Regions from separate parts of the Micromonospora sp. CPCC 206060 genome, predicted to be linked through region 1. Evidence: riboswitches for the same ligand, from Rfam matches in the RefSeq annotation. Region 1 holds a riboswitch; the other holds the start of a gene.
What was found. A riboswitch is a leader RNA that binds a small molecule or an ion and turns the genes downstream of it on or off. The one in region 1 is predicted to bind S-adenosylmethionine.
Positions count from the first base shown of each region.

Region 2: linked by a shared signal. The riboswitch ahead of V6U90_RS08620 (ABC transporter substrate-binding protein) and the one ahead of thrC (threonine synthase) in region 1 are both predicted to bind S-adenosylmethionine.

Region 1 is NZ_JBAKHU010000030.1:28,537-43,850, reverse strand. It holds gene V6U90_RS19260 (alpha/beta fold hydrolase) at 1-76, shown strand, start outside; gene V6U90_RS19255 (ABC transporter permease subunit) at 76-975, shown strand; gene V6U90_RS19250 (DUF4352 domain-containing protein) at 1,176-2,354, shown strand; SAM riboswitch class I at 2,532-2,665, shown strand; gene thrC (threonine synthase) at 2,677-3,966, shown strand; gene V6U90_RS19240 (hypothetical protein) at 4,101-4,634, opposite strand; gene paaN (phenylacetic acid degradation protein PaaN) at 4,746-6,419, shown strand; gene V6U90_RS19230 (GNAT family N-acetyltransferase) at 6,472-7,008, opposite strand; gene V6U90_RS19225 (cold-shock protein) at 7,313-7,516, shown strand; gene groL (chaperonin GroEL) at 8,429-10,051, shown strand; gene V6U90_RS19215 (hypothetical protein) at 10,173-10,457, opposite strand; gene V6U90_RS19210 (GNAT family N-acetyltransferase) at 10,584-11,510, opposite strand; gene V6U90_RS19205 (S8 family serine peptidase) at 11,620-14,121, opposite strand; gene V6U90_RS19200 (glycerol-3-phosphate dehydrogenase/oxidase) at 14,317-15,314, shown strand, end outside.
Region 2 is NZ_JBAKHU010000007.1:96,952-112,265, reverse strand. It holds gene V6U90_RS08680 (hypothetical protein) at 1-417, opposite strand, end outside; gene V6U90_RS08675 (SDR family NAD(P)-dependent oxidoreductase) at 457-1,218, opposite strand; gene V6U90_RS08670 (alpha-ketoacid dehydrogenase subunit beta) at 1,215-2,195, opposite strand; gene V6U90_RS08665 (thiamine pyrophosphate-dependent dehydrogenase E1 component subunit alpha) at 2,188-3,123, opposite strand; gene V6U90_RS08660 (mandelate racemase/muconate lactonizing enzyme family protein) at 3,254-4,384, shown strand; gene V6U90_RS08655 (L-rhamnose mutarotase) at 4,447-4,821, opposite strand; gene V6U90_RS08650 (carbohydrate ABC transporter permease) at 4,818-5,651, opposite strand; gene V6U90_RS08645 (carbohydrate ABC transporter permease) at 5,648-6,607, opposite strand; gene V6U90_RS08640 (ABC transporter substrate-binding protein) at 6,667-7,962, opposite strand; gene V6U90_RS08635 (Gfo/Idh/MocA family protein) at 7,978-8,979, opposite strand; gene V6U90_RS08630 (M20 metallopeptidase family protein) at 8,976-10,199, opposite strand; gene V6U90_RS08625 (amidohydrolase family protein) at 10,311-11,183, shown strand; SAM riboswitch class IV at 11,239-11,351, shown strand; gene V6U90_RS08620 (ABC transporter substrate-binding protein) at 11,614-12,468, shown strand; gene V6U90_RS08615 (amino acid ABC transporter permease) at 12,510-13,289, shown strand; gene V6U90_RS08610 (amino acid ABC transporter ATP-binding protein) at 13,292-14,029, shown strand; gene V6U90_RS08605 (DUF4395 domain-containing protein) at 14,048-14,488, opposite strand; gene V6U90_RS08600 (TlpA family protein disulfide reductase) at 14,642-15,103, opposite strand.

The sequences.
Region 1 (15,314 bases):
GGTGCCCCGGCGTCGCCTGGAGGACGCGTTCCTCGCCCTGGTCGGGGAGAACTCTCGCGGAAGTGGGGACCGTTGATGTCCGGTTCGTTGCAGTCGGCCGAGCGGCCCGGTGGGGCCAGCGCCGCCGGGGCCGCGTCGGGTTACCGCCCGTCGGCGACCCTGCCGTTCCTCGCCGAGTTCCGCCGGCAGGCGTCCCGGCGCCGTACCCAGCTCGCGCTGGGTTTCATGGTCCTGCTCCCGTTGATCATTCTGATCTCGTTCCAGTTCGACACCGGAGACGACGACGACAACGGTGGGGGCGAGTTCGCCAGCCTGATCGACCTGGCCACCTCCGGCGGGCTCAACTTCACCCTCTTCTCGATCTTCGTCTCCGCGTCGTTCCTGCTGGTCGTGGTGGTGGCCCTGTTCTGCGGGGACACCGTGGCCAGTGAGGCGAGCTGGGGGAGCCTGCGTTACCTGCTGGCCGTGCCGGTACCCCGGGCCCGGCTACTGGCGGTCAAGCTGCTGGTCGCGCTGACCTACTCGGCGCTGGCCCTGCTGTTGCTGGCCGGTACCGCCCTGCTCGCCGGGACGCTGCGCTACGGCTGGTCGCCGCTGCGCAGCACGGTGGCGGCGCAGATCCCGGCCGGGGAGGGGCTGCTGCGGCTGCTCGCGGTGCTCGGCTACCTGGCGGTCGTACTCCTGGTGGTGGCCGGGCTGGCGTTCCTGCTCTCGGTGACCACGGACGCCGCGCTCGGCGCGGTCGGCGGTGCGGTCCTGCTCTGGATCCTGTCCAGCATCCTGGACCAGATCACCGCGCTCGGGGCGCTGCGTGCCTTCCTGCCGACCCACTACGCCAACGCCTGGCTGGGGCTGCTCTCCACCCCGGTGCAGACCGACGGCGTGGTCCGGGGCTGCATCTCGGCTATCTGCTACGCGACCCTCTTCTGGGGGCTGGCGTTCTGGCGGTTCACCCGCAAGGACGTGACCAGCTGACCCGGTGGCCGGCATTCGGCGTTTTTGACATCGCGCGTTACGCCAGCGCCGCCGATCCGGCCGGCCCGCCCCGGTCCGGGGTTCCTCCCCGCGATCCGCTCCGTTCGTAGAGTCATCCCGGCGACAAGGGTGAGGCGTGGGTGGACAGGGTCTGACATCGTTTGCCCGGTTGCCAGATTGCCTGAGCAAGGAGTCACCCCTTGAGTTACGAGCCGCCGCCATCCTCACCGGACCCGGCTGGCCAGTCACCGCAGTACGAGCCGCCGGCCCCGGCCGGCAGCGGCGCGTCCGCCCCGTCGCCCGGGTACGGCCCACCGGTCGACCCGTACGTCCCGCCGAGCGACCCGTACAACACCCCGCCACCCACGGCGGTGTGGAACCCGCAGCCGGGCGGCGGTGACCCGTACACACCGCCGGGCGGCTACGGTCCGCCGTCCGGTGACCCGTACGCCCCGCCGGGTGGCAGCTACGCCCCGCCGTCCGGTGACCCGTACGCCCCGCCCGGTGGCGGCTACGCCCCGCCGCCACCGGCCGCGCCCTACGGCCCGACCTCCGGTGCGCCGTACCCGCCGCCCGGTCCGTCCTCGGGCGCGCCGTACACCCCGTCGTCGGGCGCGCCGTACGCGCCGTCCTCCGGAGCGCCGTACACCCCGTCGTCGGGCGCGCCGTATGCGCCGTCCTCCGGCGGGTTCGTCCCGCCACCACCGGCCGGGCCGGCTTACGGTCCGGGGGTCGGGATGCCGATGATGCCGGTCGCTCCGCCGAAGAAGAGCAACACGCTGGTGATCGTCCTGGCCGTGGTCGGGGTGCTGCTCGTGCTCTGCTGCGGCGGCGGCATCGTCGCGCTGGTCGCGGCCGGCGACGAGACCGAGGACCCCGGCATCTCCTACTCGCCGCCGGCCCAGCCCGGGTTGCCGACCACCGCCCCGACCCGGGGCACCGACACCTCGCCACCCACGACCGACGACGAGACCGAGAACATGGCGATCGGGGACACCCTGATCCTCACCAGCACCGACGGGGACGAGCTGCGGGTGACCGTGCAGAAGGTGACCACCCGGAAGACCGGCTGCCGGTCGTACGCCCCGGAGCCGGACAACGGCACCTACCTGGTGGCCGACGTGACGGTCGAGGTGGTGAAGGGCGAGGGGTCCATCAACCCGCTCTACTTCAACTTCGTGGACTCCTCCGGCACCGAGGAGAACGGTATCGGCGGCATCTTCGCCGGCTGCGGCACCGCGCTGTCCAGCGGCATCGACCTGGCTGCCGGTACGAAGCGCAGCGGTACCGTGGTCTTCGACGTGAAGTCGGCCAAGGGGCAGATCGTCTACACGGAACTGCTCGGCGGCAACGCCCGGGGCTCCTGGAAGGTCGGTTGATCCGACCTTCCTGAACGGTCGGTCGATCCGACCGCTGGCGACAGGATCGGGATGCCCCGGGCAACCGGGGCGCCCGATCCTGCTGCATTCCGCCGGCTGATGCGGGGCAGCTCACAACCTGGGACACAGCTCCCGCTGGCTGGCCGGACGCCCGTAGACTCCACGGCACAACTGAATACCTCATCCAGAGGGGCTGAGGGATACGGCCCGACGACGCCCCGGCAACCACCCCGCACGCTCGATGACGAGCGGCGCGAGGCAGGTGCCAAATCCGTCCCCGCCGCACGGTGCGATGCGGGGAAAGATGAGAGGACCCCTCGACATGACGTCGACCGTCGACGCGATCCCCGCCCAGCCCACCGCCACCGGCCCGGCCCGTGCCCTGGTCTGTCGTGCCTGTGGCGCCCGGTACCCGCTCGCCGCGCAGCACGCCTGCTACGAGTGTTTCGGCCCGCTGGAGGTCGACTACGACAGCGCCGCTCTGGCGAAGGTCACCCGGGCCGAGATCGAGGCCGGTCCGCAGAGCATCTGGCGGTACGCCGGCCTGCTGCCGGCCGGTCAGGACCCGGCCACCCGGGTGACCCTGGACCCGGGGCTGACCCCACTGGTCGCCGCGCCGTGGCTCGCTGCCGAACTCGGCATCCGGGCGCCGCTCTGGGTCAAGGACGACAGCGCCAACCCGACCCACTCGTTCAAGGACCGGGTGGTCTCGGTGGCCCTCACCGCCGCCCGGGGGCTCGGTTTCACCCGCTTCGCCTGCGCCTCCACCGGCAACCTGGCCAACTCGGTCGCTGCCCACGCCGCCCGGGCCGGGGTGCCGTCGATCGTCTTCATCCCCGGTGACCTGGAGCAGGGCAAGGTGGTCACCACCGCCGTGTACGGCGGGGAACTGGTCGCCATCGACGGCTCGTACGACGACGTGAACCGGCTCTGCGGCGAACTGGTGGAGACCGACGAGTTCGAGGACACCGCGTTCGTCAACGTCAACGTGCGCCCGTACTACGCGGAGGGGTCCAAGACCCTCGGGTACGAGGTGGCCGAGCAGCTCGGCTGGCGGATCCCCGAGCAGGTGGTCATCCCGATGGCCAGCGGTGAGCTGCTCACCAAGATCGACAAGGCGTTCAGCGAGCTGGTGGAGATCGGCCTGGTCGAGGCGCCGGCCAACGGCTGGAAGGTGTTCGGCGCCCAGTCGGCCGGCTGCAAGCCGATCGCCACCGCGCTGCACGGCGGCACGGACACCATCACCCCGGTCAAGCCGACCGGCATCGCGAAGTCGCTCAACATCGGCGACCCGGCCGCCGGGCTGTACGCCCTGGAGGCGGTGCGTCGTACCGGCGGCTGGATGGATTACGCCGACGACGACGAGATCCGCGACGCGATCCGGCTGCTGGCGCGTACGACGGGGGTCTTCGCCGAGACCGCCGGCGGGGTGACCGTCGCGGTGCTGCGCAAGCTGGTTGCCGCCGGGAAGCTCGACCCGGACGCCGAGACGGTCGTGTTCAACACCGGCGAGGGTCTGAAGACCCTGGACGCGGTGGCCACCCAGGTCGGGCCCACCCACCGGATCAAGCCCTCGCTGCGCGCCGCCCGGGATGCGGGCCTGCTCGGCTGAGCATCGTTTCGTCACGTCGGGTAGCTGAAAGATTGCCACAGGTGGCGAAAAATCGCCCGGTAAGGACTTGACGTCAGTTACCCGACGACGCAAGATGCTCGGTGCGGGGGGTCGTTTCGCCGTAGACCTTGGTTCTAACGACCCAGCGCCGGAGGCGCTGTGCGATCGTCCCCCCGACCAAATTCCCTCTCGTCCGCCCCGGTCGTTGTGGTCCGCGATCGTCGGTTGACCACCCGGCGCAGCCGGGTCGCCCACGGTCGCAGTCGCGCGTTGGTCGGGTAGCCACCGGCGGCCAGCCCGGCCCGGCACTCGAAGACGTTGCGGCACCCGTAGGTGCCGGTCAGCGCGTACGACCAGGCACAGGCCAGCCAGTAGGCCGGCCAGAACAGCGGGCCGAGCAGCGCGTACTGCCCGATGTGCCGGATCTCGTGGCCGAGCAGATCGGCCCGGTCCGGGTGCAGCAGCCAGCCCGCCGGCCGGCGGCTGAGGATCACCGAGCCCACGGTCAGGCAGTCCTGTCCCGGCCACGGCAGCCGGTACCCACCGGCGACCAGCACCCCGCCCGGCAGCCGACGCCGGTCGGTGGCCCGCGCCAGGCGGGCGAGCGCGAGCCCGACCAGGGTGGTGCCGTTGAGCCAGGTGGCGGTGCTGCGCAGCGACGGTCGCATACCTCCAGCGTGCGACGACTTGGCCGGGCCGGCCACCCGGGCGCCGCCGCTGCCTCGGCCCGGCCCGGCGGCTCTTACCCCCGGCCCGGCGGCTGCGGCATGATGACGGGCATGACGGAGACCCCGCATCCCCTGTACGCCAAGCACGCCGACACCCTCGCCCGGGCGCTGACCGCGATCACGGAGCGGGGGTACTGGTCCGCCTATCCCGAGTCACCCAGCCCCCGGGTGTACGGCGAGACCGCCGCGAGCGAGGGCGAGGCCGCATTCCGGGCGTACCTCGGCACCGACTTCCCCCTCGACCAGCCCGGCGGCGACGACCGGGTGTCCACCGAGGCCAGCCCGTTCGGCATCGACCTGGCCGTGCGGTACCCGCACGCCGACGCCGACACCCTGGTGGCCGCCGCGAGCGCCGCCCTGCCCGCCTGGCGGGACGCCGGCCCGCAGACCCGGCTCGGGGTGTGCCTGGAGATCCTCGCCCGGCTGCACGCGCACGTCTTCGAGCTGGCCAACGCGGTGCACGCCACCAGCGGGCAGGCCTTCGTGATGGCGTTCCAGGCCGGCGGGGCGCACGCCCTCGACCGGGCGCTGGAGGCGCTCGCGTACGCGTACGCGGAGATGACCCGGCACCCGGGGACGGCCGAGTGGGAGAAGCCGGCCGGCAAGGGCGAGCCGCTGCGGATGACCAAGACGTTCCACGTGGTACCGCGCGGCGTGGCCCTCGTCATCGGCTGCAACACCTTCCCGACCTGGAATTCGTACCCGGGGCTGTTCGCCTCGCTGGCCACCGGTAACCCGGTCGTCGTCAAACCGCACCCGCGTGCGGTGCTGCCGCTCGCCATCACCGTGAGGTACGCCCGCGAGGTGCTCGCCGAGGCCGGCTTCGACCCCAACCTGGTGCTGCTCGCCGCCGAGGCGCCCGGCGAGAAGCTCGCCTCCGACCTGGCCCTGCACCGGGCCGTGAAGATCGTCGACTTCACCGGGTCCACCGAGTACGGCGACTGGCTGGAGGCGCACGCCCGGCAGGCGTCGGTCTACACCGAGAAGGCCGGGGTCAACACGATCATCGTGGACTCCACCGACGACTTCACCGGGATGTGCCGCAACATCGGCTTCTCCCTGGTCCTCTACAGCGGCCAGATGTGCACCACCCCGCAGAACATCCTGATCCCGTCGGCCGGTATCGCCACCGACCAGGGGCAGAAGAGCTTCGACGAGGTGACCGCCGGGATCGCCGGCGTGGTCGCGAAGCTCACCGGCGACCCGGCGCGGGCCGTCGAGCTGACCGGTGCGATCGTCAACGACGGTGTGCTCGCCCGGCTCGACGAGGTCGCCCGGGTCGGGGACGCGGTGCTCCCCTCGCAGCCGCTGGAGCACCCCACCTACCCCGGTGCGGTGGTACGGACCCCGACCATCGTCAAGCTCGGTGCCGCCGACGTGGCCACCTACGGCCGGGAGTGGTTCGGGCCGATCTCGTTCGCCGTCGGCACCGACTCGACCGCGCACAGCCTGGAGATCTTCCGTGCCACCGTGGGGCAGCGTGGCGCGTTGACCGCCGCGGTCTACTCCACCGACGAGAAGGTGCTCGACGCGGCCGAGGCGGCTGCGATCGAGGTCGGGGTGCACCTGTCCTGCAACCTGACCGGTGCCGTCTTCGTGAACCAGTCGGCGGCCTTCTCCGACTTCCACGGCAGCGGGGCGAACGCGGCGGCGAACGCGGCGCTGACCGACGGGGCGTACGTCGCCAACCGGTTCCGGGTGGTGCAGAGCCGCCGCCACAGCTGAGATGTAAGGAAGGGCCCCTTCTTATCGCATTCGGTAGAGGAAGGGGCCCCTATTAACACGGTCGGCGCATCCGCAGCTCGGTCAGCGCCGGAATCACCGGGTGCGGGACCCGTTCTCCGGTGTCGACGAAGCCCAGCCGCTGGTACGCCCGCAGGGCCCGGTCGTTGCCGACCACGACCTCCAGCATCAGCTCCGGCCGGCCGCACTCCCGCGACCACACGGCTATCGCGTCGATCAGGCGACCGAGCACCCCGGCACCCCGCCAGGAGGGCGTGACGTACACGCCGAAGATCAGAGTGGTCGACGGGTCGTCGGCCGGGGCGAAACCGCCGGCCGAGCCGACGAGTCGACCACCGGGATCGGCGACGAACTGTGCGGTGCCGCAGCCCGTCGAGGTCTGCGTGATCCGGGCGACGTAGTCCGCGTGCGGGCGGGCCGCAGCGTCCGCGAGGGTCTCGAGGAAGGCCAGCGGCGCGTCGGCGAGCATCTCCAGGCGCAGCGCCCGCATCCGCGCGGCGTCGGTCGGTCGGATCCGGCGTACCTCGACGGTGGTCGGTGTGACCGGTACCCCGGTCCTCAGTTGCTCCACCGGGGATGCCTATCCCACCCGGCAGGCCGGTGGCAACCGGAATGACCAGCGTGTCGTCGGTGGGTACGCCGACATAGGCGGGCCTCCCTACACCCAACGACGCTCGCCGATGTGTATTGGTGTCGGAGACGGCTGAAGTGTGTCCGGTTTGGGGTAGTGCGCCGTCGTCACACCTCGTGTAGCGTGCGATTTCGGTCAGCCATTTTCGTGGGCCCGACGGTGGGTTCCGCGAGTGGTCCCGATGCCTCCGGTGGCGACCGGAGGTCGTCGTACAGCCAGCACCATCGAAGTGAGGAAGTGCACCGTGGCACAGGGCACCGTGAAGTGGTTCAACAGCGAAAAAGGTTACGGCTTCATCGCGGTCGACGGCGGTCAGGACGTTTTCGTCCACTTCTCCGCGATCGAGATGGACGGCTACAAGGCACTCGACGACGGGCAGCGGGTCGAGTTCGACATTGCGCAGGGCCAGAAGGGCCCGCAGGCGGAGCGGGTTCGCGTCATCGCCTGAGGCGCCCTCGGCGTCCGCGCCGAGGCTTCCCGACCACGACGTCGGTCGTGAGAGGGGTACGACGTGGCAGCCGGCCGCGGGAGGTTTCCCGACTGCGGCGGCTGACCGTACCGGTCGACCGGCGGTCGCACCCGTCGGTCGTGGTCTCCGCAACGACGTGACCGGGTCCGGGTTGTAAACCAAGTCGGGTGCGGGCTCGACCGCCCAGCGAACCGGTCCCGTCGAATGTGCCGTCCTGCCGAGGAAGTACCCGCGCTACCACGGATCCGGTACCGGGTCCGGTCGATCGTGACGGGGCTCCACCACTCCCCGCCCGCTGCTCCTTCCCGCCGGGCCGCTGGCCCGCTCCGCCCGTACCCCGGTCGGTCTCCGGTCGTGTCCGGCATGCCCGACGACCTGGTCGTCCGTGAGGCTGCCCGCGTGGTGGCCTGCCGTTGCCCGTGGCGCCCTACGGCGGTTGCCCGGCCCTGCCCGTTCCCGGATTCTCTGCCCGGCCCTTCCCGGACGTACGGGAAGCGTGGCCGACATGCGGTGTGGGAAGCGTGATCTCCCTCGACGTGCGGAAACCGCGCCGCCCCGCGTCTCTGGCGGGTGGCTCCTCCCCGACTCTCCGGGCCTCCTGCGGTCGTCGCCGAACGGGCCGGTCGGGCCGGTCGTGCTTGCACTCGGCAGGGGAGAGTGCTAAACAAGTCATTGGCACTCGCGGTGTGCGAGTGCCAATGGTCGGGGCGGTAGGGCCACGGCCGTGGCACCGGTGACGGTGCCCGGCACATGGCCGGTCGTCGCGGGCTGTCCGGCCCGGCCGACGGACGTCATTGTCGCCAGGTAGTGACGTCCGAAGGTGCGTAATCAGGCGGCCCATCCGGGGCACACACTCGGGTGGCCCGTGAGTGTCCAGGAGGACAACGCCGTATGGCCAAGATGATCGCGTTCGATGAAGAGGCGCGCCGCGGCCTCGAGCGGGGCATGAACCAGCTCGCTGACGCCGTGAAGGTGACGCTCGGCCCGAAGGGCCGCAACGTCGTGCTCGAGAAGAAGTGGGGCGCCCCCACCATCACCAACGATGGTGTGAGCATCGCCAAGGAGATCGAGCTCGAGGACCCCTACGAGAAGATCGGCGCCGAGCTGGTCAAGGAGGTCGCGAAGAAGACCGACGACGTCGCCGGTGACGGTACGACGACCGCGACCGTTCTGGCCCAGGCGCTCGTCCGCGAGGGCCTGCGCAACGTCGCCGCCGGTGCGAACCCGATGGCCCTGAAGCGGGGCATCGAGGCCGCTGTCGCCGCCGTCTCGGAGGAGCTGTCCAAGCTCGCCAAGGACGTCGAGACCAAGGAGCAGATCGCCTCCACCGCCTCCATCTCCGCCGGTGACAACACCGTCGGCGAGATCATCGCTGAGGCGATGGACAAGGTCGGCAAGGAAGGCGTCATCACGGTCGAGGAGAGCAACACCTTCGGGCTGGAGCTGGAGCTCACCGAGGGTATGCGCTTCGACAAGGGCTACATCTCCGCGTACTTCATGACCGACCCGGAGCGTATGGAGGCCGTCTTCGACGACCCGTACATCCTGATCGTCAACAGCAAGATCTCCTCGGTCAAGGACCTGCTGCCCATCCTTGAGAAGGTCATGCAGTCCGGCAAGCCGCTGGTGATCCTGGCCGAGGACGTCGAGGGCGAGGCCCTGGCCACCCTGGTCGTCAACAAGGTCCGGGGCACCTTCAAGTCGGTCGCCGTCAAGGCGCCGGGCTTCGGTGACCGCCGCAAGGCCATGCTGGCCGACATCGCCATCCTCACCGGTGGTCAGGTCATCAGCGAGGAGGTCGGCCTCAAGCTGGACGCCGCCGGCCTCGACATGCTGGGCCGCGCCCGCAAGGTCGTGGTGACCAAGGACGAGACCACCATCGTCGACGGTTCCGGTGACGCCGAGCAGATCCAGGGCCGGGTCAACCAGATCCGGGCCGAGATCGACAAGAGCGACTCGGACTACGACCGGGAGAAGCTCCAGGAGCGCCTGGCCAAGCTGGCCGGTGGCGTCGCCGTCATCAAGGTCGGCGCGGCCACCGAGGTCGAGCTCAAGGAGCGCAAGCACCGCATCGAGGACGCCGTCCGCAACGCGAAGGCCGCCGTCGAGGAGGGCATCGTCCCGGGTGGTGGTGTCGCGCTGGTGCAGGCCGGCAAGACCGCGTTCGACAAGCTGGACCTGGTGGGCGACGAGGCGACCGGTGTGCAGATCGTCCGGCTCGCGCTGGACGCTCCGCTGCGGCAGATCGCCGTCAACGCCGGCCTGGAGGGTGGCGTCGTCGTCGAGCGGGTCCGCAACCTGGAGGCGGGCCACGGCCTCAACGCCGCCAACGGTGAGTACGTCGACCTGCTCAAGGCCGGCATCATCGACCCGGCCAAGGTGACCCGCTCGGCGCTGCAGAACGCGGCCTCGATCGCGGCCCTGTTCCTCACCACCGAGGCTGTGGTGGCGGACAAGCCGGAGAAGACCCCGGCTGCCCCGGCTGGCCCGGGCGGCGGGGACATGGACTTCTGAGTCCACGTCAGTAACGCCCCGAACGGGGCGGACCGCGCAAGCGGTCCGCCCCGTTCCTTTTTGGCGCACCGGTGGCCAGAGCCTCGCCGGGGCGAGGGTGCGTCCGGTCCGCCTGCTGCGGTCAGTTCCGCTGGCCGGCCCCGCTGCGGTTTCCCCGGCGCCGACCGGTCGCTGGTGGACCGACCTCGACCGGTGCGTCCACGAGTTGCAGTGGCTCGTCCGTCCCGGACGAATCGGCGTCCGCCAGTACCAGCGCCCCGTCCGGCCAGGAGTGGTCGGCGTCCTCACATTCCGCGTGGCGGGTCGCGTCACCGAAGTCGAGCCGGTCGAAAAGGCCTCCACCGGGCAACTCGGTGATCGGTGTCCATCCGGCCGGCCGGAGATCGTCGGATTTGTCAACAGCCATGACTGCCTCCCTCACCCAGACGGTAGGAGGTGTCCGCGGCTCGCGTGACGGAAAGAGGGGTAAACGTTCCCCGTACCGATTCTTTGGCGACCCCGGTTTTTCCAGATTGCGGCCCGACCGAACGTTTCAGAGCGTCTTGCGGTAGAGGAAGAAGACGCGCTCGATCCGCGCCCCGGCACTACCCGAGTAGAAGGGCACCGGGCCGACCCAGCTGATCTGTGCCCGGTCGTGCCCGCCGGCCCGCTGGTCGGCCAGGCAGCGCCGCAACAGGACGCCACCGATTCCGGAGCCCTCCGCAGACGGTGCCGTACCCATCGGTCCGAACCAGCTCGGCCGGGACGAGCCGTAAGCGGCGAAGCCGATGATCTCCCCGCCGCGCAGGGCGAGGTGGCAGCCGGCGTCCGCCCGATCGACCGAGTTGGCCAACTCGCCGTCCCAGCTCCCGCCGAAGGTCTCCCGGGCGAACCGGGTCAGCGCCGGTAGGTCCGCCGGCTCGGCCCGCCGGACTACCACGCCCTGGCCGGCCAGTCGGGTCTCCGCCGCCTCCGTCGACCGCAGGGCTGGCGATTCGGGGTACGACAGGTCGGCGGTCATGTTCCACGCCTTGCGGTCCTGCCGGTACCCGAGAGCGAGTGCGGTGCAGATCGCCGGGGTGTAGCGCACGTCGATGCCGGGCCAGGCGTAGTGGGGCGGGTTGCCGGCGAGGAGCACCTCGGTGGCGCCGAGGCCGGCGAGCGCCTGCTCGATGCGTACCAGCAGGCTGCGCCCCACCCCTCGCCGTCGACTGTCCGGCGCGACGGCGATCAGGTCGACGTGGCCCAGACCCGCCTTCCGACGGGAGATCGAGCCGATCACCAGGCCGACGGGCGTACCGCCCCGCCGCGCGACGAAGCCGACCACCGGCCGGTCGGCGACGGCGCGTACCCGGAGCGTGGTCAGGATCGCCCCGGCCTCGGCGGCGTCCTCCGCCAGGTCGAGTGCGTCGGTGCAGAGGGCGGTCACCGCCGGCATCTGGTCGTCGGTCAGCTCGCTGAAGGTGATCTCCGGGTCCATGGTCGCCGACCATAGGCCATGAGCAGATCCGACGGGAAGCAACGCTTCCCTGTTAATAAGGGGCCCTTCCTATACCGAAAGCGATAAGCGGGGGCCCTTGCAAACACCCTTACCCCGCACGGGCGGCGCGGACGGCGGCGTACGCGTCGACCAGGCCGGCGCCGCGACTCTCCTCCGGCGTACCGCACGCGTCAGCGCCCGAGGGCGGCGTCACCGGGTAGGCGGTCTCCCGCAGGAGTCGTCGGGTGGTCTGCAGATCCCCGATCAGCTTCGGATTGGCCGACCACATCAGGGCGACCACCCCGGCCACGTGCGGGGTGGCCATCGAGGTGCCGCTCTGGACGGCGTATCCGCCACCCGGCATGGCGGAGAGGATGTCCGCGCCGGGCGCCACCAGGTCCGGTTTGGTCGCCCCGGACGCGGTCGGTCCCCGGCTGGAGAAGCCGGCCACCTGGCGGGCGGCGTCGATCGCGCCGACGGCGAGGACGTCACCGTAGATCGCGGGCGGGGCGTCAACCGACCCGCAGTCCGGTCCGGTGTTGCCTGCGGCGACCACCACGAAGATGCCGGCCGCGTCCAGCGCGGCGGTGGCCGGGCGCAGCACGTCGTCGTCGCAGCCCTCGATCGGCGGGCAGCCCCACGAGTTGGTCAGGACGTGCGGGGCCCGCTGCGGGCGGCCGTCGGTGAACGGATCCCCGCCGGCCGGGAACGGGGCCAGCATGAACTGGAGGCAGTCCAGGTAGTGGGCCGGGTTACCGAGGTTGCGGTCCAGGTTGACGCAGCCGGTCCAGCGGGCGCCGGGCGCCACCCCGACGTTGCGCCCACCGACCGCGCTGGCCAGGGTGTGGGTGCCGTGCCCGTTCCGGTCGCCCGGTGTCCGGGTCGTCTCCCACGGGTCGTACCAGGAGTCGTCGCCGCCCCGGAATCCGGCGGTCAGGGCCGGATGGGCCGCGTCGACGCCCGAGTCGGAGCCGCCCACGGTAATTCCGGCGCCGGTCACCCCGAGTTCGGACCAGACCCGGGGCGCGCCGATCATCGTCAGGTTCCAGGGTGGGGTGGTCGGTGCGTCGGCGTCGCCCCGGCTGGTGGGCGCCGGGGCGGGCAGCGGGCGTACCCGCTGACCGACCAGTACCCGGGCCACCTCCGGCCGCCGGGCCAGCCAGGCGCGCACCTCCGGCCCGCCGGCGACCTCCACCGCGTTCACCAGGTAGTACGGCGTGTACGACAGGTGTAGCCGGTCCAGGTCGCGGCGCAGGTCGGCCTGGGTGCGCCGGGCGGTTTCGACGAGCCGCCGGTACACCTCGGCGGCCCGGGTGTCCCGGTCGAGCTGCCCGGGGCGGTGGCCGGCGATGGCGGTCAGGTCGGCCTGTTCGGTGAGGACCACGAAGAGCCGTTCGCCGTGCACTCCGGGCTGGCCGGGGCCGAGGTACCCGGCGCCGGTGACGAGTACGGTGCTGAGCGCGAGGACCATCGCCGTGCCCCGGCGGGGGAGCCGGGCGGTGGCCCGGCCGGCGGTGATCCCGGTCCCGAGGCCGAGCAGCAGCGCGCCGAGGAGCCCGCCGACGGTGGCCACAACCGTCCAGTACGGCACGTCCCGGCTGGCGGCCAGCACCAGTGTGATCTCCTCCGGGTCCACGAAGGCGAGCGGCCCGAGCAGAGCCAGCCCGGTGACCCAGCGGACCGGGGTACCGCCGGCCGGGCCGACGGTGGTGGCGGAGAGCTGGTGGAGCGCGGCGATGGTGAAGGCGGTGGGCGGGACGATCAGCAGGGCGGCGAGCTGTGTGCCGCTCTGCCCGCTGCCGGCGGCCAGGAGCAGCAGGGCCACCCCGGCGACCAGCCCACCGAGCACCACCAGCCGTACCGGGCGGGGGCGGGACACGCCGGCCGGCAGACCGTACCCGGCCCAGAACGACCGGTTGAGCAGGGCCGAGGCCAGGTTGCCGAGGGCCACGGCGGCGAGGACGGCCAGCAGGGTCTCCAGCACGCCACCGAGCGCACCGATCAGGGCCCAGGGCAGCACCAGCAGCGATCCGGCGGCGATGGCGAGCAGCCGTACCCGGCTCCGACTGTCGGCGGCCCCGGTGACCGCGCCGCCCCGGCCATCGGCCCCACCGCCCCGGCCGTCGGCCCCACCGCCCCGGCGTCGGGCGGCCAGCAGGTGCAGCACCAGGGTGGCCAGGGCGGCGGTGGCGGTCAGCGCGGCCAGGTACAGCTCGTGCTGTCCGACCGGTACGGCCCGTAGCGCGTCGAGTGCGGCGAGCAGCAGCGCCCCGGTGAACCACACCCGGCCGGCGGCGCGGATCCCGGCGGACCGGGGCAGCACCGCCAGCAGCCCGGCGGGGAACGCGACCAGCACCGTGTTGAGTGCGTCGGTCGGTGGCCCCTGCCACTGCGTGGGGTCCTGCCCGGAGATGAGCAGGCTCTGCTCGAACAGCCAGCTGTACCCCTGGGCGCCGATGGTCACCGCCACCGTCCAGCAGCCGAGCAGCGCGGTGGCCACCACCAGGAGGGGGTGGGCGCGGGTCGGCGCCGGCCCGGCCGGCAGCCCCGGTGGTCCCGGCGGCCCCGGTGGAGGCGGAGGCGGCGGTACGTCGGAGGGACCGGGTTGCATGGTGAGCACAGTACGGCGCAGCGCCGGCCCGGGCGTCGTGTGCACCCGTACCGGCTGGGAGGCTCCACCGCCCGTCGATCATGGACTTATGGTGGGGGATTTAGTGCCATGTACGGCATTTATGGGGCACCACAACTCCATGATCGGCAAGAGGGGCGGGGTGGCGGTTACCGTGGACACGTGCGTGACCCGAATGTGTCCCGAGCCATCGCCGGTCAGCTCTCCCCGGCCCGGCGCGCAGCCGACCTGCGCCGGTTGCGGGCCGAGCGCTTCGACGTACTGATCATCGGAGGCGGGGTGACCGGGGCGGGGGCCGCCCTGGACGCTGCCTCCCGGGGGTTGAAGGTCGCGCTGGTCGAGGCGCGCGACTACGCGGCCGGCACGTCCAGCCGGTCCAGCAAACTGATCCACGGCGGGCTGCGCTACCTCGAGCAGTTGGAGTTCGGGCTGGTCCACGAGGCGCTCACCGAGCGTGGGCTGCTCGCCACCCGGCTCGCACCGCACCTGGTCCGACCGGTGCCGATCCTGGTGCCGCTGCCGGCCGGTGACGGGGTGCGCGCGGTACCCGGCCGGTTCTGGCGGCGTTCCTACTACGGGGCGGGCGTCGCCATGTACGACGTCTTCGCCGGTGTCTTCGGCGGCGGCCGGGGGATGCCGCTGCACCGGCACCTGACCCGCGAGGGGGCCCGGCGGGTCTTCCCGAGCCTGCGCTCCGACGCGGTGTCCGGCGCGATCCGCTACCACGACGGGCAGGTCGACGACGCCCGGCTGGTGGTGACCCTGGCCCGGACGGCCGCCAGCCTCGGCGCGACCGTGGTGAACAGTGCCCGGGCGGTCGGGCTGCTCCGCCAGGCCCGCGAGGTGACCGGGGTCCGGGTGCGGGACCTGGAGGCGCCCGCCGGCTCCCCGGACGCCGAGTTCGAGGTACGCGCCCGCACGGTGATCGCCGCGACCGGCGTGTGGAGCGACGACATGTCGCGGATGCTCAACGACGTGGGGCTCCGCCCCGGGCTGCGGGTGCGCGCCTCCAAGGGGGTGCACCTGGTGGTGCCCCGCTCGGCGATCACCGGGGAGACCGGGCTGATCCTGCGTACCGCCACGTCGGTGCTCTTCGTCATCCCGTGGGGCGGGCACTGGATCATCGGCACCACGGACACCGACTGGCAGCTCGACCGGTCCCACCCGGCAGCGTC
Region 2 (15,314 bases), on a different contig from region 1:
TCCGGAGAAGAGCAGGCCGGAGGAGTCTGCGATGGGCAGGATCTCGGTCGGCGGGGTCAGCTCGATGTCGTGGTAGGTCTCCCGGATGACATCGGCCTCGATGGTGTCCACGCTGACCGTGGGCAGCCGCCCGCCGGTGGCCAGCAGCATCCGCGACAGGGTCCGGTAGAGGTCGATGCCGGCGTGCGGCATGTAGTCGATCTCGGCGCGCAACCCGCCGGCGGCGGACACGAAGGCGTACGGGATGCGTCCGGTGAACAGCAGCACCTGGCACAGTTCGTCGAGTTCGCGGGCCAGTTCGGGGGCCTGCTCGGGTCGGGTGTACGCACGCGCGGTGAGTTCCGCCGCGCGCCCCTCGCCCGCCGCGACCTCCTGCACGAGCCGGATCGAGTCCTCCGGACCGATGATGCCGATCACCTTGCTGCCTCCACGTCGTCGCCGCCTCGGGTGGGCTGCTCAGCCGGTGTGGACGGTGCCCACGACACCGTCACTGACCGGTGAGGCCAGCAGGACCAGCGCGGAGGCCACGTCCTCCGGACGGCCCAGCGCGGCTTCGATCTCCGCGACCCGGCCGACGTCGGTCCCGTTGGCCCGCGCCTCGTCCAGCGACCGCCGCATCAGCGGCGTGTCGATGTCGCCCGGACAGAGCGCGTGCACCCGGATCCCCTGTGGACGCAGTTGTCGGGCCAGCGTCAGCGCCAGGCCGTGCAGTCCTCCCTTACTCGCGCCGTAGGGTACCGAGCCGGATCCGGTCAGCACGCCCGCCTTCGATCCGACGAGCACGAGGACCCCCGGGCCCGGGGTGAGGTGCCGGGTGGCGTGCTTGGCGACGAGGAACGGGCCGGTCAGGTTGACGGCGATCACCTGCGCCCAGAGGTCGGCGTCGACCTCCCGGACGTCGAGTCCCTGCCCGCGCATGACACCCGCGACGTGCAGCACGGCGTCGATCCCGCCCAGGTCGACGGCGGCGCCGTCGAGGGCGGCGGCGACCTGGTCCTCGACGGTCACGTCGACCCGGTGGGCATAGGCGACCGCCCCACCGGCCCGGACCTGTTCGGCGGCCCGGGCCGCGCCGTCGCCGTCGGCGTCCAGCACGGCGACCGCCGCGCCGGCCCGGGCGGCGGCCCGGACGGTGGCCAGCCCGATGCCGGAGGCGCCGCCGACGACGACCACCCGCCGACCGGCCAGCAGACCGGCCGGCGGGATGTCGCCGGTCACCGACCGACCGTCCGGCGCACCGCCGCCACCACGTCGGCGGCCTCGGGTACCACGGCGGCCTGCAGGGCCGGGGCGGCCGGCATCGGCACGTCCGGGGCGGCCACCCGGGCGACCGGGGCGCGCAGGTCGGCGAAGCACTCGGCGGCGGCCCGGGCGGCGATCTCCGCGCCGAATCCGCCGGTCAGGTTGGCCTCGTGGGCGACGACCAGCCGGCCCGTGCGGGCCACCGAGGCGGCGACGGTGTCGAAGTCCAGCGGGTTGAGCCAGCGCAGGTCGATGACCTCGGCCGCGATGCCCTCCTCGGCGAGCTGACCGGCAGCGTCCAGGGCCGCGGAGACCATGCGCGACCAGGCGACGACGGTCACGTCGGTGCCGGGGCGGACCACGCGGGCGCCGCCGACCGGCTCGACCGGCGCGTCGGTGCGCACCGGCCCACGGGTGGGGTAGAGCATCCGGGCCTCGGCGATCAGCACCGGGTCGTCGCTGACCACGGCGCTGCGCAGCATCTGGTACGCGTCGTCGGGGGTCGCCGGCAGCCCCACCCGCAGGCCCGGGGTGTGTGCGAAGTACGCCTCGGGCGAGTGCGAGTGCTGGGCGCAGGCGCCGGGCGAGTAGCCCTGCTGCATCCGGACCACCAGCGGGGCCCGCCACCGGCCGTTGCTGGCGTACCGGATGGTGGAGATCTGGTTGACGAACTGGTCCATCGCCACGAACGAGAAGTCGGCGTACATGATCTCGGCGATCGGCCGCAGCCCGGTCATCGCCGCCCCGAGGGCCATGCCGAGGAAGCCGCTCTCGGAGATCGGGGTGTCGAAGATGCGGGTGGAGCCGAACCGCTTGTGCAGTCCCTTGGTGGCGCCGAACGGTCCGCCGGGCAGGGCGACGTCCTCACCGAAGTAGACGGTGTCCTCCCGGGTGTCCAGGGCCCAGGTGAGCGCGGCGTTGACGGCCTGGATGTAGCGCAGGGACTCAGACATGGACGTGCTCCTTGACGGTCGCCGGGTCCGGGAAGGGCACCGCGCGGGCGGCGGTGACGGCGGCCTCGACCTCGGCGGCCACCTCGGCGTCGATGGCGTCGAGTTGCTCGGCGAGCGCAGCGTCGGCGGCCCGGCGGATCCGGACCAGCGGCTCGCGCTCGCGGGCGGCGGCGATCTCCCCCGCCGGCCGGTAGTGCTGAGCGTCGCCGCTGTAGTGGCCGACCAGCCGTTCGGTCATCGCCTCCACGATGGACGGGCCGGATCCCTCGCGGGCCCGGGCGACCGCCTCGCCGACCGCCTCGGCGACGGCGTCGGGGTCGTTGCCGTCGACGACCCGACCGGGGACGCCGTAGCCGGCGGCCCGCTCGGTGAGCTGACGCACCCGCACCATGTCCTCGATGCGGGACATCTCGGAGTAGACGTTGTTCTCCACGACCAGCACCAGCGGCAGGTCGAGCACCGCGGCGAGGTTGATCGCCTCGTGGACGTTGCCCTGGTTCATCGCGCCGTCGCCGATGCTGACCACGGAGACCGCGCCGCTTCCGGTGCGCTGGGCGGTCAGTGCGGCGCCGGCGGCGACCGGTACGCCCGCGCCGACGATGGAGTTCTCGCCGACGAACCAGCGGGCCGGGTCGGACAGGTACGGCGAGGCGGCGCGACCGCCGCAGAGGGCAGAGTCACGTCCCATCATCTCGGCGAACAACCCGACCAGGTCCACGCCCCGGGAGAGCGCCCAGCCGTGGCCGCGGTAGGTCGCGGTCACGTAGTCGCCGTCGCGCAGCGCGCGGCAGGCCCCGACCGGGATCGCCTCCTGGCCGTTGCACAGGTGGATCGAACCCGGAATCTCACCGTCGTCCTTCAGGGCGGTCAACCGCTCCTCGAACCGGCGGATCCGGGCCATGAGCCGATAGTCGTCCGGCAGCCCCATCACACCCCCAGTGGTAGTTAGAGCCTTATTCCGGCTCGTTCGACAGGAAGCCTAGACCAGCGGTGGAGTGCTATGGAAGAGTGCGATAGCAAGTTTCTGGCCGTTATTAGTCTCTAATTTGGGGGCAGGTATGGAGATCACCGCCGTCGAGTCGGTGGTGCTGGGCGACGCGCACTTCGTCCAGGTGCACACATCGGACGGGCTGGTCGGCGTCGGACAGTCCGCCTGCTGGGGCTACCCCGCCGCGGTGCACGCCGTGGTCGAGGCGTTCCGTCCCCACCTGCTCGGCGCCGACCCGGACCGGATCGAGCACCACTGGCACCACCTCTACCGGATGGGCCCGTTCCGGGGCTCGGTGCTCTCCGCAGCCGTCTCCGCCGTGGACATCGCCCTGTGGGACCTGCTCGGCAAGCGCCTCGGGGTCCCGGTCTGGCAACTGCTGGGCGGCCGGGTCAGGAACCGGATCCGGTTGCACCTGCTGCTGCCCGGCACCGGAGCGGAGGCGCTGGCGTCGCAGGCCGCCGCAGCCGTCGCGGACGGCTTCACGGCGGTCAAGTTCGACCCGCTGCCGGCCGACTACGCCGACCTGTCGCTGGCCCGGCTGGTCGCCACCACCGAGGCCACCACCGCCGCGGTCCGCGACACCGTCGGACCGGACGTGGACCTGCTCCTCGAACTGCACCGCAAGCTCACCCCGTTGCAGGCCGAGGCGGTCGTACCCGCCCTGGCCCGGCACCTGCCGCTGCTGGTCGAGGACCCGATCCAGATCGACAGTGTCAGCAGCCAGTCCGAGATCGTCCGCCGGGCGCTCGGCGTACCGATGGCCAACGGGGAACGCCTGCACACCATCTGGGAATTCAAGGAACTGCTGGCCCAGGGCGGCGCCCAGTACGTCCGCCCCGACCTGGGGCTGGCCGGCGGCATCAGTCACGCCCGCAAGATCGCTGCACTGGCCGAGGCGTACCACGCCGCCGTGGTCAGCCACAACTGTCTCGGCCCGCTGCTGACCATGGCGGCGGTGCACCTGGACACGGCCATCCCCAACTTCGTGGTGCAGGAGTACTCCCCGCTGGACGACCAGCTCGCCGACGGGCCGGCGCGGGCCTGCGTGCGACGGGAGGGCGGCTTCCTGCCGGTACCCGAGGAACCCGGCCTGGGAGTCACTCTGGACCTCACCGACGCCCGGCCCCTGGACCTGACCGGGCGTCCGCTGACCCGCATTCCGCTGCGCGCGGACGGTTCGGTCGCCTACGCGGTCTAGGCCGGCAGCCCGGTGGCCCGGCGGGTGTTCCCGCCGGGCCACCGTCGTATCGGCCGGCACGGTCAGTCCCCGGGCGGCCGGCCGGGGTGGTGGAAGACCGGGTACGCCCACAGTGGTTCGCCGTCGGCGTCGGCGATCTCGGCGAACAGGTGGGTCAGCGACCGGGTCCAGCGGGCCTGCACGGCTGAGCCGCCGGTGACCCGGCGGGCGTGCGGGTAGCCGGCGCGGGTGCGCAGCACGCAGATCAGCAGCAGACCGTGCCGGTAGATGTGGTAGTCGTAGATCCCCGCCTCGTCGAGCAACGCCGACATCTCGGGCCAGATCGCGGCGTGCCGCCGCTCGTACTCCTCCTCGGCGCCGGGGTGCAGCCGGTACAGGTGACACAGCTGCACCCCGGGCCCGGCCGCGCCGGGGTCGGTATCCGTCCGCGCGCTCACTTGCCGGAACCGGCCAGCGCACCGGAGACGAGCTGGCGCTGGAACACCAGGTAGATGATCAGCACCGGCAGCAGGGCGACGATCAGGCCGGCGCTGACCAGCGGCACCGACACGTCGTACTGGCCGCTGAGCAGGGAGACCCCGACCATCAGCGTCTTGCTGTCCGAACCGCCCATGATGACCAGGGGCAGCAGCAGGTCGTTCCACATCCAGACGAAGTTGAAGATGGCCAGCGCCGCCAGTGCCGGGGAGGCGATCGGGACCAGCAGTCGGAACAGGATGGTGAAGTGGCCCGCGCCGTCGACCCGGGCCGCCTCGATCAGCTCGTCCGGCACCTGCTGGAAGTAGCCAGCCAGCTGGTAGGTGCCCAGCGGCAGGCCGAACGCCGCGTACGCCAGGATCAGCCCCTGGTACTCCCCGGACATGCCCAGGTCCAGCACCGTCTGGTACAGCGGGTAGATGATCGCCTGGCTGGGAATGGTCAGCGTGACGATGATCAGCAGGAAGACCAGTTTGCCGCCACGGAACCGCAGCTTGGTCACCGCGTAGGCGACCAGCAGCGCGGCCAGCACCGACAGCACCAGCCCGCCCACGGTGGTGATCAGGGAGTTCAGCAGCAGGCGGGGCATGTTCATCCGGCGGAACGCCTCAAGGTAGTTGTCCAGGGTGACCCCACCGGGCAGGCCCAGCGGGTCCTGCGCGAAGCCCGCCTGCGTCTTCAGCGAGCTGACCACGGTGAACAGCAACGGGTAGACCGCCGCGACCGCGACGACGACCAGCGCGAAGGTCAACAGGTAACGCCCGAGCTGGGCGGTGGCACGCTGGTTCATCGCGGCTTCCGGGTCCCCTCTGTGAACATGTGCCGCACGCTGAAGATCGACAGCACGGCGACGAAGACGAACAGGGCGATGCCGATGGCCGAGCCGTACCCCCGGTCCAGGAACTGGAAGGTGGTCAGGAAGACCAGGTACTCGGGCAGCATGGTGGCGTCCCCCGGGCCGCCCTGCGTCAGCGCGTAGATCAGCGGGAACAGCCAGATCAGTACGCCCGAGGCGCACAGCACGCTCCAGTAGGCGACGGTCGGCCGCAGCATCGGCACGACCACCGAGAACAGCCGCCGCCAGAAGCCCGCCCCGTCGAGGTAGGCCGCCTCCAGGGTCTCCTCGGGGATGGTGGCCAGACCCGCGAGGTAGGTCATCACGCCCAGGCCGAAGAAGCTCCACAGGGCGACCGCCACGAGCGAGAACAGGGCGGTGTACCGGCCGTTGAGCCACTCGATCGCCAGCGGTTCCAGCCCGACCGTGCGCAGCAGGGCGTTGATCGGCCCGTCCGGGGCGAGGATCTGCCGGAACATGATGCCGACGACGATCGGCGCGACGGTGTACGGGATGAAGTAGACGGCCCGGAAGAACTTCCAGCCGGGGGCACGCTGGTGGATGAGCACGGCCAGCACCAGGGGCAGCACCACCCAGACCGGCAGGGTCGCCACCACCAGCAGTGCGTTACGGAAACTGGCGAGCACCACCGGGTCGTCGAGCATCCGGACGTAGTTGTCCGCGCCGGCGAACGTGCTGCCGCCGAACCCGCTGGACGATTCGAGGCTGGTGGCCACGCCCCGGCCCAGCGGTACCAGCTTGAACGCTACGGCCAGGGCGAGCGCCGGCAGCACCAGCGCGGCACCCAGCCACCACTCCCGGCTCCGCCCGGGCCGGGACGGACGGCGTACGGGCTCAGGTGGGCGGTCCGCGACCACCGGCTCCGGTACCGGCGTGGTGGAGATCGTCATCGGGGGGTCCTCTCCAGGGGCTGGCCGGGTGGGGCGGCGGACCGCCCCACCCGGTGCGACTACTTGTTCTGCTTCTTCGTCGGGCTGCGCTCCAGCGCCTGCTGCATCTGGTCGGCCCACTTGTCGACGGTGAGCTGGCCGAGGGTCACCTGCTGCCAGCCACGGGCCAGGGCGTCGGCCTCCGGACCGGAGAGCATCACCCCGGCGTGCAGGGTCGGCTCCGCCACCAACTGCTGGATCTTCTGGAAGGCCGGCGAGGAGGGCAGCAGCGCCTTGTCGACGTTCTTGTTCAGCGGCTGGCCCTTGGCGTGCTTGACCCACAGCTCACCGTTCTCCTTGCCGGCGAGCCAGCTGATGAAGGTCAGGCCGGCGTCCTTCTTCTCGCTCCACTGGGTCACCCCGTAGACCGCGCCCTCGATGCCGGAGAACTTCTGCGCCAGCGGAGCACCCGGGTTGGCCGCCGGCCAGCGGGTCACGCCGAGCTTGTCGTCGCCGAGGGCCTTGCCGAACGCCTCCCAGTTCACCGCGTCGGAGATGATCGTCCCGGCGAAGGCGGCGTCGCCGCGCTGGAAGATGTCCGCGCCGTCGGGCAGCATGGTGATCGACGGGGCGTTCTTGTTCGCCCAGCCCTTGGTGGTGATCTCGGCCAGCTTCTCCAGCACCGCCACCAGCTTCGGGTCCTTCCAGGACAGCGTGCCCGCCAGCAGGCCCCGGATGTCGTCCTCGCTGAGGTAGCTGCGGGCGATCTCGGGGAAGTCCCAGTAGGCCGGGAAGGTGCCGGACAGGCCCAGGGCCAGACAGGTCTTGCCGGTCTTGCCGACCGCGTCGCAGGCCGCGCCGAACTCCTCCCAGGTCGTCGGGGGCCGCTCCGGGTCCAGCCCGGCGGCGGTCAGCACGGCCTTGTTGTAGTAGAGGACGTTGCCCTGGTAGGAGAAGGGCACGCCGTAGCAGGGCTTGCTGGTGTCGAACCCTTCGCAGGCGCCGCTGTAGGTGACCAGGTCCTTGTTGATCTCCGCTGCCCGCTCGCCCAACGGCACGTACGCGCTGCGCCGGTCGAACAGCTCCAGCCCGGCGTTGTTCGCCATCACGTCCGGACCGGACTGGGAGGTGATGTACGGGCCCTGCACCTCGGGGTACTTGTCGAACGGCACGGACTGCAGGTCCAGCTTGATGTCCGGGTGGCTGCCCTCGAAGCTGGTCTTGACCTGCTTCCAGTACTCGGCGCCACCCGGCTCCCAGGTCAGCACCTTCAGGGTGACCGGGCCGCCTGCGTCGTCGTCACCTCCGCACCCGGTCAGCAGCGCGGCGGCGGCCACACCGGCGGCGAAGAGGCCGGCCAATCTACGTCGGTTCATCGGCAGAAGCTCCTGTCAGCAAGGGGGATCGGGGATTCGGCGTACGGCACCGTCGGCGGTGGCGCTGTCGGCCATGGCGGCGGCGACCCGGACCACGTGCAGTCCGTCGGCGAGCGGGACGACCGGGGACGACTCGGTGCCGTCCACCATGCGGAGGAAGTGCCGGAGTTCGGCGGCGAGCGCGCCACCGCCGTCCGGCGGGGAGAGCAGCCAGTCCGGTGCCTCGGTCCGCTCGGCCTGGACGAGCAGGGTGGGGTACCCGAGGTCGACGTGGCCGACACCGTCGGTGCCGTACACCTCGACCAGGTCCGAGGTGTGGTTGGGGGTGTGTTCGGGCAGGAGGTAGCTGTTGCGGATCGACGACACGACATCGTTGGCGTGCCGAAGCTCCGCCCACACCAGGACCGGTGTCACCGATCCCGGTCGGGTCCGGGCCGCCGCGCGTACCTCGACCACGGGCGACTGCGCGTACCACAGCGCCAGGTCGATGTCGTGCACCGCGGTCAGCAGGGCGGGATGTTCGTCGGGGAAGAGCCGGGTCAGGGTCCGGGGGCGGTCCCGTCGTGAGGAGACCGCCAGCACCTGCCCCAGGTGGCCGTCCCGGACCGCGTCGTACAACGCCCGGTGGGCGGGGCTGTGCCGCAGGATGTGCCCCGGGTGGCAGAGCACCCCGTGCGCCTCGGCGGCGGCGACGATGGCGGTGGCGTCGGCGACCGTCGCGGCCAGCGGTTTCTCCACCAGGACGGGGATCCCGGCGGTGATCAGCGCGACGGCGACCGCGCGGTGCGCGGGGCCGGGTACGCACACCGAGGCGGCGTCCGGCGGGGCCGTCGCGAGCAGGTCGGCGACGGTGTCGAAGGTGCGCGGGACGTCGTACCGGGCGGCGACCCGGTCCCGGGTGTCCCTGTCGGGGTCGACCAGCGCGTCCACCCGGATCCCCAGGGACCGGTACGCCGCGACGTGCCGGACGCCGAATGCGCCGGTCCCGATCACCGCCACCCGTGGTCCGGTGCTCATGCGTCCACCGCCCCGGCACGTACCGGCCGGGCGGCCACGTCGTGCCCGGGGTCGGCCGTCAGCGCGCCGTCGAGCACGGCCCGGGTGAGCCGCTCCAGGGCGACCACCCCGGCGGGGAGGCACCGTTCGTCGACGTCGAACTCGCCGGAGTGCAGCGAGGCACCGCCCCGTTCCCCGACGACGCCCAGCTTGACGTAGAGGCTCGGCCCGAGCGCACCGAGCAGGGCGAAGTCGTCCGTGGTCAGGGGTGGTACCGGCAGGTCGACGACCTTGACCAGTCCGGGTAGTTCGGCGTGTGCGAGGGCGACCAGTTCGGGGGAGTTGTGCACTGCGGGCATCTCGTTGGCCCAGGTGAAACGTACGCCGAGGTCGAGGGCGGCGGCCTGCTGGCGGATGACGCGTTCGATCACCGTCTTGAGTCGCTCCCGGACGGTGGGGTCGAGGGTGCGCAGCGTGCCCGTCGCCTCCGCGTGGTCGGCGACCTGGCTCTGGCTGGCCCCGCCGGAGATGGTGCCGATGTTGAAGGCGACCAGTTCGTGGGGGTTGCGGGCGCGGGCGACGGCGGCGTGCAGGGTGGTGACGATGGCGGTCAGGCCGAGGATGGCATCGCGGCCCAACGCCGGGGTCGCGGCGTGCGCGGCCCGTCCGAGCACCTCGACCCGGAACGCGTCCTTCGCGGCCATCGCCGCGCTCCGGTCGATACCCAGGGCGCCGGCCGGCAGGTCGGGCCAGCAGTGCAGGCCGAGCACCGCGTCGAACCGGCGGTCGCGGAGGGCGTCGTCGGCCAGCACCGCAGCGGCACCGGAGTCGGCGCCGAACGGGATCTCCTCGGCCGGCTGGAACAGCACGGTCACCGAGCCCCGGGCCGGTGGGTCGGCGGCGATCCGGGCGGCGACGCCGTAGGCGACGGTCATGTGCACGTCGTGCCCGCAGGCATGGCAGACGCCCGGAATGCGGGACGCGTACGGCTCCTGCTTGGCATCCTGGACGGGATAGGCGTCCATATCGGCCCGAAGAAGGACAGCGGGCCCCGGAGCAGCTCCATCGATCTCCAGGAGCAGCCCGGTGCCGGCAATTCCGGTCCGGATCCGCCCGAGCGGACCCAACAGCCCGGCGAGGACGGCCGCCGTCTGGTTCTCGGTGAACCGCAGCTCGGGGTGTTGATGGAGCTGGCGTCGCAGCCGCACCAGCTCGTCAACGTCGTCGCCTGCCAGCGTCACGCGGTTCACCCCTCGTTCGCGCCGTGTAATCCGGACCTAATTGAGACAAGAACCTAAATCAGGGGTCCCGCCACGTCAATGGCCAGGGCAGATTTGGGTTAGGGTCCGACCATGCGACGCGCTGACGCCCACCTGCACCTGTTCGCCGCCGGCTACCCCGGCAGGTACGGCCGCTCCCCCGCCGGCGGCGACGAACTCGCCGTCTACCAGGGGATACGTCGCGCGCACGGGATCAGCCGGGCGCTGGTGATCGGCTACGAGGGCGAGGCACAGTTCGCAGGGAACAACGACCACGTCGCCCGTCTCGCCGCAGCACACGACTGGATCGCGCCCGTCGCCTACGTCCCACCAGGTGGACCGGAAGGGGGAACCGGAACCTTCTGGTCGGCCGGCTTCGTCGGCATCGCCGCGTACCTGCCGGACCCGGCGGCGGCCGACCGCTTCGCCGGCTGGGTGACCCGTGAGGCGACCGCACTGAACCGGGTCGCGGCCCTGATCAGCCTCAACGCCACCCCTGCGGCGACCGCGCACCTCGGGCCGGCCCTGACCGCGCTGGACGGGTGCACAGTGCTGTTCAGCCACCTCGGGTTGCCCGGCGCGCAACCCGTCGTGCCCACCCGGGAGGCCGCCGCCGGGATCCTCACGCCGCTGACCAACCTGGCCGGACTGCCCCACGTCGGGGTCAAGATCTCCGGGCTGTACGCGGTCAGCGAGCCCTCCGACGACTTCCCGCACCACGCGGCCCGACCGTTCGTGGATCTCCTGCTCGCCCGGTTCGGCGCACGGCGCCTGTACTGGGGGTCCGACTTCGCACCCGCCCTCGACCACGTGTCGTTCGCGCAGACCCTGCACCCGGTCGGCCTCGACGGACTCGCCGACGACGAACGCGACGACATCCTCGGCGGCAACCTCCTGCGTGCCCTGGACCGGCACACCGCCGCAGGGTGGCGACGCCCGACGGCGCCGCCGGGAAGGGCCGGGTGAGGGTGGTCATAACGGCTGGACGACGCACCGGGACAGGCTGCTAGCCTCGTCGGCAGGTCATGAGCGCCAGCGTCAAGCCCCGGCTCGCTGGCCGGCAACCCTCGTCCACGTAGGGGTGCCCCGGGTGAAGACCAGGCACCGGAGCAGCCTCCGGTGCAAGCGTGGCCTGGTTTCCCAGGTCATCACCGACCGAGGAGAACCATGCCTTCCCGTAGCTGCGCCCCACCGGCCCGCCCCGCGATCCCGCCGGCCCTGACCCGGCGCCGCCACGTCGACATGATGCGGATCTGCAGCGCCGTGTGTCGCCCCGGCAACGCCGGCTAGCCGCGGCCACTCCCCTTCCAGGAACCACCCCAGCGGTACGCCCACCGGGCGCACCGTCGGCGACGCACGCCCGTGCCCGCCACCCGAACCTCTCCCGGAGACACCTGTGCGATTCCTTCCTGCCCTGACCCGGGCCGCCGCCCTCGGCGTCGCCACCATCCTCGGCGTCGCCACCCTCACCGCCTGCGCCGACGACACCTCCCGCCCGGCCGACAACCCGTACGGCCTGCTCCAGCCGGGCGTGCTGCGCGCCGGCACACTGACCGACGCGCCACCGAACGTCTACCTCAAGAACGGCACGTTCACCGGCTTCGACAACGACCTGCTCACCGCAGTCGCCGCGAAGGCCGGCCTGAAGGTGGAGTTCGTGGGCACCGACTTCTCCGCCCTGCTCTCCCAGGTCAACAACCGCAAGTTCGACGTCGGCAGCTCCTCGATCACCATCACCGAGGCACGCAAGAAGACCGTCGACTTCGGCAACGGCTACGACTTCGGCTACTTCGGCCTCGACGTACCCGCCGGCTCGCCGATCACCAGCTTCGACCAGCTCGCCGGCAAGCGGGTCGTGGTCGTGCAGGGCACCGTCCAGGACGACTACGCCACCGGCAAGGGCCTCGACCCGGTCCGGGTACCCGACTACAACGGCGCGATCAACCAGCTCAAGGCCGGTACCGCCGACGCCTGGATCGCCCCGGCCGAGATCGGCGAGAAGTCCGCTGCGGAGAGCAGCGGCAAGATCACCGTGGCGGCGAAGCAGCTCAGCCCGGCCCCGACGGCGTACGCCTTCGCCAAGGGCAACGACAAGCTACGTGAGGCGCTCAACAAGGCTCTCGACGAGGTGATCGCCGACGGCACCTGGAGCCGCCTGCAGGCCCAGTACTACCCGGGACGTCCCATCCCGGCCGACTTCAGGCCCGGCAGCGGCACGGTACCGGTGCCGGCCGCGCCGGCCTCCTCCTGAGTACGGACGACGAGCGAGCGGGGCGGTAGGAGAGAGCACTGATGGATCCGTTGAGCACCCTGTGGGAGACCTTCTTCGACTGGGACTCCATGCGCGCGGCGCTGCCCGAGATGCTGACCGTCGGGTTGCCGAACACGCTGATCCTGGCGGTCTCCGCCGCCCTGCTCGGCTCGGTGCTGGGCATGCTGCTGGCCATCGCCGGCATCTCGCGTACCCGGTGGTTGCGCTGGCCGGCCCGGGTCTACACGGACGTGTTCCGGGGCCTGCCGGCGGCCGCGACCATCCTGCTGATCGGCGTCGGCCTGGCACCGCTGGGCATGCAGGTCTGGGGGCCCAACCCGTACCCCCTGGGCATCCTGGCGCTGTCGCTGATCGCCGCCGCCTACATCGGTGAGATCTTCCGCTCCGGCATCCAGTCGGTGGAGGCCGCCCAGTTGGAGGGCGCCCGGGCGCTCGGCTTCTCCTGGGGCGAGGCGATGCGCCTGGTGATCATCCCGCAGGGCATCCGCCGGGTGCTGCCGGCCTGGGTGAACCAGCTGATCGCCCTGATCAAGGACTCCAGCCTGGTCTACTTCCTCGGCCTGGTGGCCAGCCAGCGGGAACTGTTCCGGATCGGCCAGGACTACGCGGCGACCACCGGCAACGAGTCCGCCCTGCTGCTGGCCGGACTGTTCTACCTGACCCTGACCGTGCCGCTGACCCACGTCGTCAACTGGATCGACCGGCGGCTGCGGCACGGCCGTCCGGCCACCGCGCCGGTCGGGGACTCCGACGACCTGGACCCGGTACTGCCCGACCCGAGGGGAGGAACCCCACGTTGACCATCGACACGAGGACCCCGGTCAGCCTCAGCGTCCGCGACGTGCACCTGTCCTTCGGGGCGAACCGGGTGCTGCGCGGCGTGGACCTGGACGTGGCACGCGGAGCGACCGCCTGCGTGATCGGCCCGTCCGGGTCGGGCAAGTCGACCCTGCTACGCACCATCAACCGGCTCATCGAGCCGGACCGCGGCGACGTACTGCTCGACGGGCGCAGCGTGCTGCGCGACGACCCGGACGCCCTGCGGCAGCGGGTCGGCATGGTCTTCCAGCAGTTCAACCTCTTCCCGCACATGAGCGTCCTGCGCAACATCACGCTCGCGCTGCGGCGGCTCCGCAAGCTCGGCGAGGACGAGGCCGTGGCCGTCGCCCGGACCCACCTTGAGCTGGTGGGGCTGTCCGCGAAGGCCGACGCCCGGCCGGCGCACCTGTCCGGCGGCCAGCAGCAGCGGGTCGCGATCGCCCGCGCACTGGCCCTGCAACCCCAGGTGATGCTCTTCGACGAGGCGACCTCGGCGCTCGACCCCGAACTGGTCAAGGGGGTCCTGAAGCTGATGGCGGAGTTGTCCGCCGGGGGCATGACGATGGTGGTGGTCACCCACGAGATGGGCTTCGCCCGGGAGGTGGCCGACACCGTCGCCTTCATGGACCACGGCGTGGTGATCGAGGTCGGCGCACCCGGGGCGATCTTCGAACAGGCCCGGCACCCCCGGCTGCGCCGGTTCCTGTCCCAGGTGCTGTAGTCCCCGGCGGTGCCGGCGTCAGGACGAGCCGGCCGGCACCCGGGCCACCATCGGCCGGCCGACCAGCCGGCGCACGGCGAGGTACCCCGCACAGCCGAGGCAGACGTCGAAGGCCGCGTTGAGGAACGCCGCGGCGAGCGCCGCACCGGTGGCGGCCAGGAACAGCGCCGGCACGCCGGCGAGCTGACCGGCCACCGCGACCACCGTGAAGACCAGGCCGACGACCTGCGCGAACCGTACCGGGGCGGCGGGTTCGAGCTCCGTGGGCGGATCGAGTCGGGGCGCGACGAGGGCACGGTAGAGCAGGCCGTACGGGCCGAGACGGGGATACGCCGCAGTGCCGGCGAAGACCACCGCCTGGACGACCAGCGGCAGAACGGATCCGGTGATCAACGCGGCGGCGAGGACGACGGTGGTGACGGTCGCGGCGAACCGCGGCGCGCGGGGGTCGAGCAGCATGAGGGGTTCCGTTCAGGGGTACCGGCCGGAACCCGGGCACGCGGGACCGGCGGGAAGGATGGCCAGGGGATCAGACGGAGCGGGCCGGTCGACAGAGGCTCGCCGACAGCCGGCCGTGGTCCACGGCCCGTCGGCGGGTCAACGCGACGCCGATCATGACGGGGCCCCGACGAGCAGTGGCCGGATCGCGGCGATCAGGTCGTCCCGACCGGGTACCCCCGACGCGCGCTGGACGACCCGTCCCCCGGCGTCCACCACCAGGACCGTTGGCGTGCGCCAGATGTCGAGTTCCCGGACCGCGTCGAGGTGCTGCTCGACGTCGACCTCCACCAGGTGGACGCCCTCGATGTGGCCCTCGATCTCCCCGAGGACGCGGCGGGTGGTACGGCAGGGGGCGCAGAACGGGGACGAGAACTGCACCAGGTTGACCGCACCGGCGCGTACCCCGAGCGTGGCGAGCACCGACGACGGCGCCGCCGCACCAACGGCGGCGGTGGGTGTGCCGGGCACGGGGCGGATCCGGCCGTCCCGACGGCGCCGCCACAGGCCGAGAACGGTGGCGAGCGCGAGGACGCCCAGGACCACCGCGAGCCCGGTCAGAGGGGAGTGCCGCACCGCTCCAGCCTGCCACAACACCAGGTGATCGACCTCCACCGTCCGGAGGACAGGACAGCGGACCTGCGATCCACAGTGGCCGCCTCGATTCGGCAACCCCCAGTCCGGGCGGAGGCCGGACCACCGGCCCGGGGTCCTCGCGCCGACCACCGACCCCGGCTGATCCGCGTCCCGCAGGCCCTTGCACGGCTATTGATCTCAATGGATACTC